Regions from separate parts of the Paenarthrobacter sp. NPDC089675 genome, predicted to be linked through region 1. Evidence: riboswitches for the same ligand, from Rfam matches in the RefSeq annotation. Region 1 holds a riboswitch; each other region holds the start of a gene.
What was found. Region 1 has a riboswitch for S-adenosylmethionine ahead of ACIPY2_RS01945 (aminotransferase class V-fold PLP-dependent enzyme). Riboswitches for the same ligand answer to the same signal wherever they lie in the genome.
Positions count from the first base shown of each region.

Region 2: it holds a riboswitch for S-adenosylmethionine, as region 1 does, so the genes downstream of both, ACIPY2_RS16040 (homoserine O-acetyltransferase) here and ACIPY2_RS01945 (aminotransferase class V-fold PLP-dependent enzyme) in region 1, are expected to answer to the same signal.
Region 3: it holds a riboswitch for S-adenosylmethionine, as region 1 does, so the genes downstream of both, ACIPY2_RS17820 (DUF1737 domain-containing protein) here and ACIPY2_RS01945 (aminotransferase class V-fold PLP-dependent enzyme) in region 1, are expected to answer to the same signal.
Region 4: it holds a riboswitch for S-adenosylmethionine, as region 1 does, so the genes downstream of both, ACIPY2_RS05320 (LLM class flavin-dependent oxidoreductase) here and ACIPY2_RS01945 (aminotransferase class V-fold PLP-dependent enzyme) in region 1, are expected to answer to the same signal.

Region 1 is NZ_JBIVHM010000001.1:410,531-412,723, reverse strand. Features, by position in the region: gene hisN (histidinol-phosphatase) at 1-555, shown strand, start outside; SAM riboswitch class IV at 701-814, shown strand; gene ACIPY2_RS01945 (aminotransferase class V-fold PLP-dependent enzyme) at 846-2,193, shown strand, end outside.
Region 2 is NZ_JBIVHM010000007.1:174,247-176,439, forward strand. Features, by position in the region: gene ACIPY2_RS16040 (homoserine O-acetyltransferase) at 1-925, opposite strand, end outside; SAM riboswitch class IV at 940-1,054, opposite strand; gene ACIPY2_RS16045 (bifunctional o-acetylhomoserine/o-acetylserine sulfhydrylase) at 1,219-2,193, opposite strand, start outside.
Region 3 is NZ_JBIVHM010000009.1:83,446-85,638, forward strand. Features, by position in the region: gene ACIPY2_RS17815 (NtaA/DmoA family FMN-dependent monooxygenase) at 1-652, opposite strand, end outside; SAM riboswitch class IV at 828-941, shown strand; gene ACIPY2_RS17820 (DUF1737 domain-containing protein) at 955-1,221, shown strand; gene ACIPY2_RS17825 (rhodanese-like domain-containing protein) at 1,218-1,628, shown strand; gene ACIPY2_RS17830 (O-succinylhomoserine sulfhydrylase) at 1,631-2,193, shown strand, end outside.
Region 4 is NZ_JBIVHM010000002.1:261,258-263,450, forward strand. Features, by position in the region: gene ACIPY2_RS05320 (LLM class flavin-dependent oxidoreductase) at 1-985, opposite strand, end outside; SAM riboswitch class IV at 1,022-1,131, opposite strand; gene ACIPY2_RS05325 (LLM class flavin-dependent oxidoreductase) at 1,355-2,193, shown strand, end outside.

The sequences.
Region 1 (2,193 bases):
ATCGACCCCATCGACGGCACCAAGAACTTTGTCAGGGGCGTGCCGGTGTGGGCCACGCTCATCGCGCTCGTTGACGAAGGCGAACCAGTGGTGGGCGTCGTCAGCGCCCCGGCCCTGGGCAAGCGCTGGTGGGCCGCGAAGGGGATGGGCGCCTACACCGGGCGTTCGCTCGCCTCCGCCACCCGGCTGAAAGTATCCAACGTCTCGCAGCTGGCAGATGCCTCCCTGTCCTTTTCAAGCCTGTCCGGCTGGAAGGAACGCGGAAACCTCGATGAATTCCTGGGGCTCACAGAGGATATTTGGCGGACCAGGGCCTATGGCGATTTCTGGTCGTATTGCCTGGTTGCGGAAGGGGCGGTGGACATCGCCTGCGAACCCGAATTGAACCTGTACGACATGGCTGCGCTCGTGCCGATCGTCACCGAGGCGGGTGGCCGGTTCACCTCGCTGGAAGGAGAAGACGGCCCGTTCGGCGGAAACGCCCTGGCGACCAACTCGATCCTGCACTCGGAAGTCCTTAAGAGACTCAATCCGGGCATTGACGATCTTCTCTGAATAATCGGCGGCGGGCGCCCTTCTTGTGGGGTGTCCGCCGCACTTTATTCGCCAAAAGCGCCATTTGCGCCCCTCGCGTAACAATCCGCTTAATAAACTGGACGGCTTTGTGCCGGGCGTGCGGGGTGCCTTAATCTCTTTTACAGGTCACGAGTGCCAGCGCTAAACCCCGGTTTGCTGGCCGGCAACCCTCCATTCGCGGTGGGGTGCCCCGGGTGACGACCAGGCCGGTCCGGAACGGATACGGCAAGCGCGGATCCCCTCGAGGGGTCCCTCCTGAGTGAGGTCACATGAGCACAGTTACGTTCGATTCCACCACCCTGCCTTCCATCGCGGAGGAAGGCCCCGCGGTCCGGCCCCTCGCAGCCGTAACCGGCGCGGAACTCCAGGCTCCGCTGATCCAGGGCGGCCACGTCCGCTACGCCAACCTCGATTACGGCGCCTCCGCGCCGGCGCTGACCATCGTCTCGGCGTACCTGAACGAGGTCCTGCCCTACTACGCGAGCGTTCACCGCGGCGCGGGTTTTGCCTCGCAGATCAGCACCTCCGTTTATGAGAACTCCCGGAACATCGTCCGCGACTTCGTCGGCGGCCGCCCGGATGATTCAGTGATCTTCACCCGCAACACCACTGACTCGCTGAACCTGCTGGCAGGCTGCCTGCCGCACCTCAATGGCGAGCCCACCGGCGAGGTCCTCTACTTGGACATCGAACACCACGCCAACCTGCTGCCATGGCAGGGTGTTCCCCACCGCAGCGTTGTCGCGGCACCCACCTTGGCCACCACCATCGCAAACCTCCGTAACGAGCTGGCCCAGGGCGGCGTCTCCCTGTTGGCGGTGACAGGTGCTTCCAACGTCACCGGTGAAATCCTGCCCATTGCCGAGCTGGCGTCCCTGGCCCACGAATTCGGAGCGCGGATTGTTGTAGATGCAGCCCAGCTCGCACCGCACCGCCGCATCAACATCGCCGAAGCCGACGTCGACTACATCGTCTTCTCCGGCCACAAGCTGTATGCGCCCTTCGGTGCAGGCGTTGTGGTTGGCCGTCCCGACTGGCTCGACGCCGGTACGCCGCACCTCGCCGGTGGCGGCGCAGTCCGTGAGGCCCGGCTCGATTCCGTCAGCTGGGCCACCGGTCCGGCCCGGCACGAGGGCGGCTCCCCCAACGTGTTGGGAGCAGCAACACTGGCCCGCGCAACCCAGGTCCTTGCCGGGCTCGACCAGCAGGCGTGGCACCAGCATGAAAGCGCCATCCGCACCTACCTCGTGGAAGGCCTGGAGGCCATCGAGGGTGTCACAGTGCACCGGATCTTCAGCGACTCGACGGACACGATCGGCGTGGTCAACTTTTCGGTCGAAGGATTCGACGCCGGACTCGTGGCTGCCTATCTCGCGGCGGAACACGGCGTGGGCCTCCGGGATGGCCGCTTCTGCGCGCACCCCCTCCTCAAGAGGCTCGGGCTTCCTTCGGGTTCGCTGCGCGCCAGCTTCGGGGTTGGCTCCCGCTTGGAAGACGCAACCAGGCTGCTCAAAGGCATCCGGGAGCTCAAGAGCACAGGCCTCGGTTGGGACTACGTGGTGGACGAGGGCCGCTGGGTTCCGGCCAACGACCACCGCAGCTATCCGGAGTGGGCGC
Region 2 (2,193 bases), on a different contig from region 1:
CAAGGGCCTCCTCCAAGGTGCCGCGACCACGTGTGACATCGTGGCTCATGAGTGCCTCGGTGATGGCGATGTAGCTGTTGGCGTCGAAGCGCCGCACCAATTTGGTGCCTTGGTGGTCGAGGTAGCTCTCCACTTGGTAACGGCCTCGTTCCCCCAGCACCGCGGCGGCAAGCGGAGTCTCCTGATGCTGCGCTTCCCTGCCAAAGCGGAAATCCAGTTCCAGCGCCGAACGGTACGTGATGTGGGCGATCCGCCGGGCCAGGGCCAGTCCTGCCTCGGGTGCGGCACCGTGGTAATAGTCGCCGCCGTTGAAGTTCGGATCCTGCCTGATGGCCAGGGTCTGGGACTGCGCGAAAGCGATCTGCTCCGCCGTGCTGTACGCACCTACCGAAACCACGGCACAGTGCTTGACCCGCTCGGGGAACGTCACGGCCCACTCAAGGGCACGGGCGCCGCCCATGGAACCGCCCAGGACGGCGTGCCAGGCCTGGATACCGAGGGCATCGGCGAGGCGTGATTCTGCCTCCGTGGTGTCACGCAAAGTAACCAGCGGGAACCTCGAGCCCCAAGGCCGGCCATCCGGCGCCGGCGACGATGGCCCGGTGCTGCCGTAGCAGCCACCCACGATGTTGATGGAGATGACAAAGAATCGATCGGTATCGATGGTGGCGCCCGGGCCCACCAGTTGCTCCCACCAGCCCTCTTCCTCGGTTGCACCGCGGGCCACATGGGTGCTGCCCGTCAAAGCGTGTTCAACCAGGACAGCGTTCGAGGCGTCTGCATTCAGCCGCCCCCAGGTCTCGTAGGCCAGCACGACGTCGGGAAGGAACCCGCCCGCTTCGAGTTGGAGCGGGCCTATGTGGGCGTACTTGACGGTTCCGTCTTTTTCTTCCGATGTGGGAAGGGCAGTAGCAGTAATGGTCATTCCTTTGACACCTAACCTCGCGCTTGCCCGCCGCCTTTCATGCGGCAGGCCAGGTCCTCACCCGGGGCACCCCACCGCGGAGGAGGGTTGCCGGCCAGCAAGCCGGGGCTGTCACTGGCACTCATGACCTAATGACTAAGAGTTTAGGAAGAACACAGCTGTTCTGGCGAAGAATGTGACAGCAGTGTGACGGTTTTGGGCTGCTTCGTTCAGAAAGAAGCACCCGCGGGTGCCGCCCGGCGAATAATCGTCAGGGCCGGGCGGCGCCCGCAAGGGCTCGGCAAGGGGACCTGTCAGGCGCCCTTGGCTGCGCGGAAGCCGGCCTCGAGGTCGGCGATGATGTCGTCGATGTGCTCGATTCCCACGGCCAGCCGCACCAGGCCGGGAGTAACTCCCGCCACTGCCTGCTGCTCAACGCTCAATTGGCTGTGCGTCGTGGACGCCGGGTGGATGACCAGCGAACGGACATCGCCGATGTTGGCCACGTGCGAGTGCAGCTCCAAGGCGTCCACGAAACGCTTGCCCGCCTCGACGCCACCCTTGATGTTGAAGGCAACCACGGCGCCGGTGCCGCGGGGACCATACTTCCGTCCGCGGTCGTACCAGGGGCTGGAGGGCAGCCCGGCGTAGGCGACGGATTCGACGTCGTCATGGGCTTCCAGCCATTCCGCCACTTTGGTGGCGTTGGCAACGTGGCGTTCGACGCGCAGGCTCAGGGTCTCCAGGCCCTGGGCGATGAGGAAGGCGTTGAACGGCGAGACTGCCGAACCGAGGTCCCGCAACAGCTGCACGCGCGCCTTGAGGATGTAGGAGAGGTTGGCACCAAGCGCGCCGTCCTTGCCGAGATCCCGGGCGTAGACAAGCCCGTTGTAGCTGGGGTCCGGGGTATTGAAGTTCGGGAAACGCTCCGGGTCCAGGCTGAAATCGAAGTTTCCCGAATCCACGATCACACCGGCAATCGCCGCACCGTGCCCACCCAAGTACTTCGTGGCCGAGTGGACCACGATGTCCGCGCCCCATTCAATGGGCCGGATCAGGTATGGAGTGGAGAGCGTGTTGTCCACGATCAGGGGCACGCCGGCCTGATGCGCCACGTTGGCGATGCCCTCGATGTCCAGAACGTCCTGGCGCGGGTTGGAAACAACTTCGCCGAAGAAAAGTTTGGTGTTCGGCTGGACGGCGTTCCGCCACTGCTCAAGGTTGTCCGGATCCTCCACGAACGTCACGGAGATGCCGAACTTCTTCAGCGTGTGGGCCAGGAGGTTGTA
Region 3 (2,193 bases), on a different contig from region 1:
TCAGAGGCCCGCGGACCTTGAAGAAATCGCCCTCATGGTTGATGGGATGAACCTTGGTGTGGTCGGCAAACCTGCCGCCCTCCACATCCTCAAGAACAGCGCCGGGTTCCCAGCTCCGCCAAAGGCGCCTGACGACGTCGACGAACTCCTCCGCTTTCTCATACCGGAGGTCGTGCTCGATCTGCTGGTCCAGCCCGTAGTTCTGCGCGGCGAGGTCGCTGCCCGAGGTGACGACGTTCCAGCCGAGCTGCCCCTCGGAGAAGTGCTGCAGCGTAGCAAGGAGGCGGGCCGCCGTGAAGGGCGGGTAGAAAGAGGCGCTGACGGTCGGGACGATGCCCAGGTGTTCCGTGGCAGAAAGCAGGTACGGGACCAACGCGAGGGGATCGTGCTTGGGCGCAAAGGAGGCATGGGCCAGGGAAACCTCGGCCGTACCACCGTAGGTATCGGGGACGGTCAGGGAATCCTCGATGATGAACAGGTCCAGCCCGGATCGCTCGAATGCCCTGACAGCCTCCTGGTACAGCGCGGGTTTCTTCCAGTCGTAGCCGAGTCCGTATCCGGGAGTTCCCCAGCCCTGGACACCGAATCCGTGGCCCACGAACCAACCAAAATGAAGCATGGGCTTGAGTGTAGAACTGCCTTGTCCGTTCACCGCGACCTGATTTCATGCGAAGTTACAGGGGGTCGTACTGCGTCAATTATGCTCCCGCGGCGTCACATTTGGGCCCCGTTCCAAGGGGTTCCCGGAGGCACCGGTTACGCAACATGACGACGGCGGCAATGTCACCAAATGCGGCGCCACGGCTGTGGATGTTACTTTTTTCTTGAGTAATGAGCACCAGCGTTAAGCCCTGACTTGCTGGTCGGCAACCCTCTCCCGCGGCGGGGTGCCTCAGGTGACTACTCGGCGTATTCGACACATCGAACTGCAAGCGTGACTGAGGAGCACCACGAATGCCTGAACCCACTGAAGAAAAGCTGTCCTACCGCCTGATCACAGGCCCGGACACCCGCGAATTCTGCGAACGAATCAGCAACGCCCTGGCCGAGGGGTACGTCCTCCACGGCAGCCCGGCCGCCACCTTCAATGGCACCACCGTCATCGTTGCCCAGGCCGTCATCCTGCCGGCCGCTGTTGCCGATGCGGATGCCGCCGTGGCGAGCGCCGTTGACAAGCTCGAGAACTACGAGGACGAGGAAGCATTCGAGGGGCACGCATGAGCTACGCCGGTGACCTGACCCCGCAGGACGCGTGGGCCAAACTTGAACAAGGCGCCATCCTGGTGGACGTCCGGACCGAGGGCGAATGGGCCCACATCGGAATCCCGGACACCAAAGCCACCGAGAACGATCCCCTGTTTATCCAGTGGAACCTCGCAGGCGGCATCCCGAACTCCCGGTTCATCGAAGACCTCCAGCAGCAGGCTCCCGAAGGTGACGGCGTAGAGCTTGTGTTCATCTGCCGCTCCGGCCAGCGCTCCGTTGCCGCCGCCACGGCCGCAACCCAGGCCGGCTTCACGGCCTACAACGTACTTGAAGGCTTCGAGGGTGAACCCGACCGTTACGGCGAACGAACCGTCAACGGATGGAAGAACCGCGGCCTGCCTACCAACTTGGGGAACGACTAAAAGTGACTTTCAATCCTGACGCCGCCGGCTGGAGCCCTGATACCCAGGCCGTTCGCGGTGGCCTTGACCGTACCAACTTCCAGGAAACAGCCGAGCCTGTGTTCCTGAACTCCGGCTTCGTCTACGAATCCGCCGCAGCAGCAGAGCGTGCGTTTACCGGCGAAGACGAGCGCTTCGTCTACTCCCGCTACGGCAACCCGTCCGTCGCCACCTTCCAGGAGCGGCTCCGCCTGCTCGAAGGAACCGAGGCATGCTTTGCGACGGCGTCGGGCATGTCTGCGGTCTTCACCGCCTTGGGTGCCCTGCTGGCTGCCGGCGACCGCGTGGTTGCGGCGCGTTCCCTGTTCGGCTCCTGCTTTGTGATCCTCAACGAGATCCTGCCGCGCTGGGGCGTGGAGACCGTCTTCGTGGACGGGCCGGACCTTGATCAGTGGCGCGAGGCGCTCTCCCAACCGACCACTGCAGTGTTCTTTGAGTCGCCGTCCAACCCGATGCAGGAAATCGTGGACATCGCGGCCGTCAGCGAACTCGCGCACGCCGCCGGGGCGACCGTCGTCGTCGACAA
Region 4 (2,193 bases), on a different contig from region 1:
GCACCTTGTACGCCAGCTCCGGAAGGTCGATATCCAGGACGGCGGGCTTGAGGCGAACGCCGTCGGTGGCTGCGAAGAGGGCGGTGAGGAGTTCCACCAGCCCCTGGGCATCTCCCACATAGCGGGCTCCGCCCACCCATCGCTCATGGGCATCCAGCTCCGCGAGCCGCTCGGCGGCGCTCTGCCCGCGGGCGTCCAGGACGACGTCGAGCTCAACCAACGTCCGCTGCGCACCTGATGCCGCTGCCGCCTGGGCTGCCTGCGCGAGCTCATCGGCAGTGTCCGCAGAGACCAAGGCGACGTCGGCTTCGACGGCGGGAATCAGTTCCGTGGGGGCGAACACCACCAACTGGCCCTGAAGTGGACGCGGGATGATGGACGGTCCCTTCACCGAGAAGCGTGCGCTTTCGAAGTCGGCGTAGTGCAGTTTGTCGCGGTCCAGGTAGCGGCCCGTGGCAACGTCACGGATGACGGCGTCGTCCTCCCACGAGTCCCAGAGCCTGCGGTTGGCCTGGACCACATCTGCTGCTTCGCTTGTCACTTCATGCGCGGGCAGGGTCGAGCGGCCCACGGAACGGGCTTCCTCCACCAGGTTGTCCGCGTTTACCAGCCAGCCGGCGCGTCCCTGGGAGGAATAATCCAGGCTGGCGAGCTGGGTGGCGACATGGAACGGCTCGGTGAAAAGCGTGCCTGCTTCGGGGACCAGCCCAAGCGAGCGGGTGATCGGCGCCGCGAAGGCTGCCCTCTGGATGGCGTCGATGCGGCTCGGGATTCCGGTGGTCCCTCTGTCCACCACCCGGCTGTCCTTGAAGGTTGCTACATGGAACCCCGCGATATCGGCTGCCTGGACGGTCTCACGGATCCGACGGCCCCCCAACAGTGCCTGCGGATCATGAAGGGCCTTTCGCCAGGCGGCCGGGTGGGCTCCATCGCCGTCGAGCTCCAAGGCAACAACACGCGAACGGAATTCAGGTTTGGAAGGCATGTTTCTCTCTTTCACGGGCCGCGGCGCGGCCGGATTGACATTCACTTGCCGCGAGCGCGGCCAGGTCTGTTTCCGGAGCACCCCGCCACTTAATGCCTGAGGGTTGCCGCAGCGCGAGCCGGTCCTTGGCGCGCTGACTCTTGACCTGGAACTGAATCTAGGAGCAGCTCCAAGGAATGTACAAACGGCCCTGACGCGGGGAGTCAACGCAGGAAACAGCGCGTCAAGCGGCTGCCAAGTTCGTCATTTTCCGCTGGATAGGCAGGCTCTTGTGACCTTCCATTGCGCCGGGTTGAGCTGCGTTGAGTCCAGTTGAGCCGGGTGACGAACGGGCTTTGGTGCGTCCCTTCCGCTCCGTAGTGTCGTCACATGCCGAAGCCTTCCGTGATTCCCCTGTCAGTCCTTGACCTCAGCCCGGTGTCAGCCAACCAGAGCTCCGGCGACGCGCTGCGCAGCACTGTTGCCTTGGCCGTCGCCGCCGAAGCCGCCGGCTACTCCCGTTACTGGCTGGCCGAACACCACCTCAACGAAGGCGTTGCAGGTTCCGCCCCGCATGTGCTGGCCGGACTCGTGGCATCGGCGACAAAGACGATCCGGGTAGGCACCGCGGCCACGCTGTTGGGCAACTACCGCCCGTTGCAGATCGCGGAGAGCATAGGAACGCTGGCTGCGGTGTTCCCGGACCGCCTGGATCTGGGTTTTGGCCGTTCCGGTCCGCCCAAGTCGCCGAGCGAACCGGCGCCGGGCCAACCCGCGCCATCAGGGGAAGCCCAGTCCGCGGAGCGCGTTGTGGACGGACTCGTCGTCCCCGCCGCCCGCCCGATCTTCGGCGCCGTCCTTCCCCGGAAGTTCCGCCTGCAGAGCGAACTCCTGGGCCGGTTCCCGGGCGACACGGACAATTTCGAGAACGACGTCCAGGACATCATCGGCTTCTTCACCGGCGAATACCGGACCAGGCACGGTGAGGAAGTCACGGCCACTCCCGCCCTGGGCCAGTCTCCGCAGTTCTGGATCCACGGCTCCACGGCCGGTCCCAGCGCCAGGCTTGCGGGCAAACTGGGCCTGCCGTTCGGAGCCAACTATCACGTGGCTCCCGCGACAGTGTTGGACTCGATCGCCGAATACCGTGCCCACTTCAAGCCCTCAGAAACGCTGCAGGAACCGCACGTCATCGTCTCAGCAGATGTCCTGGTTGCACCCGACGAATT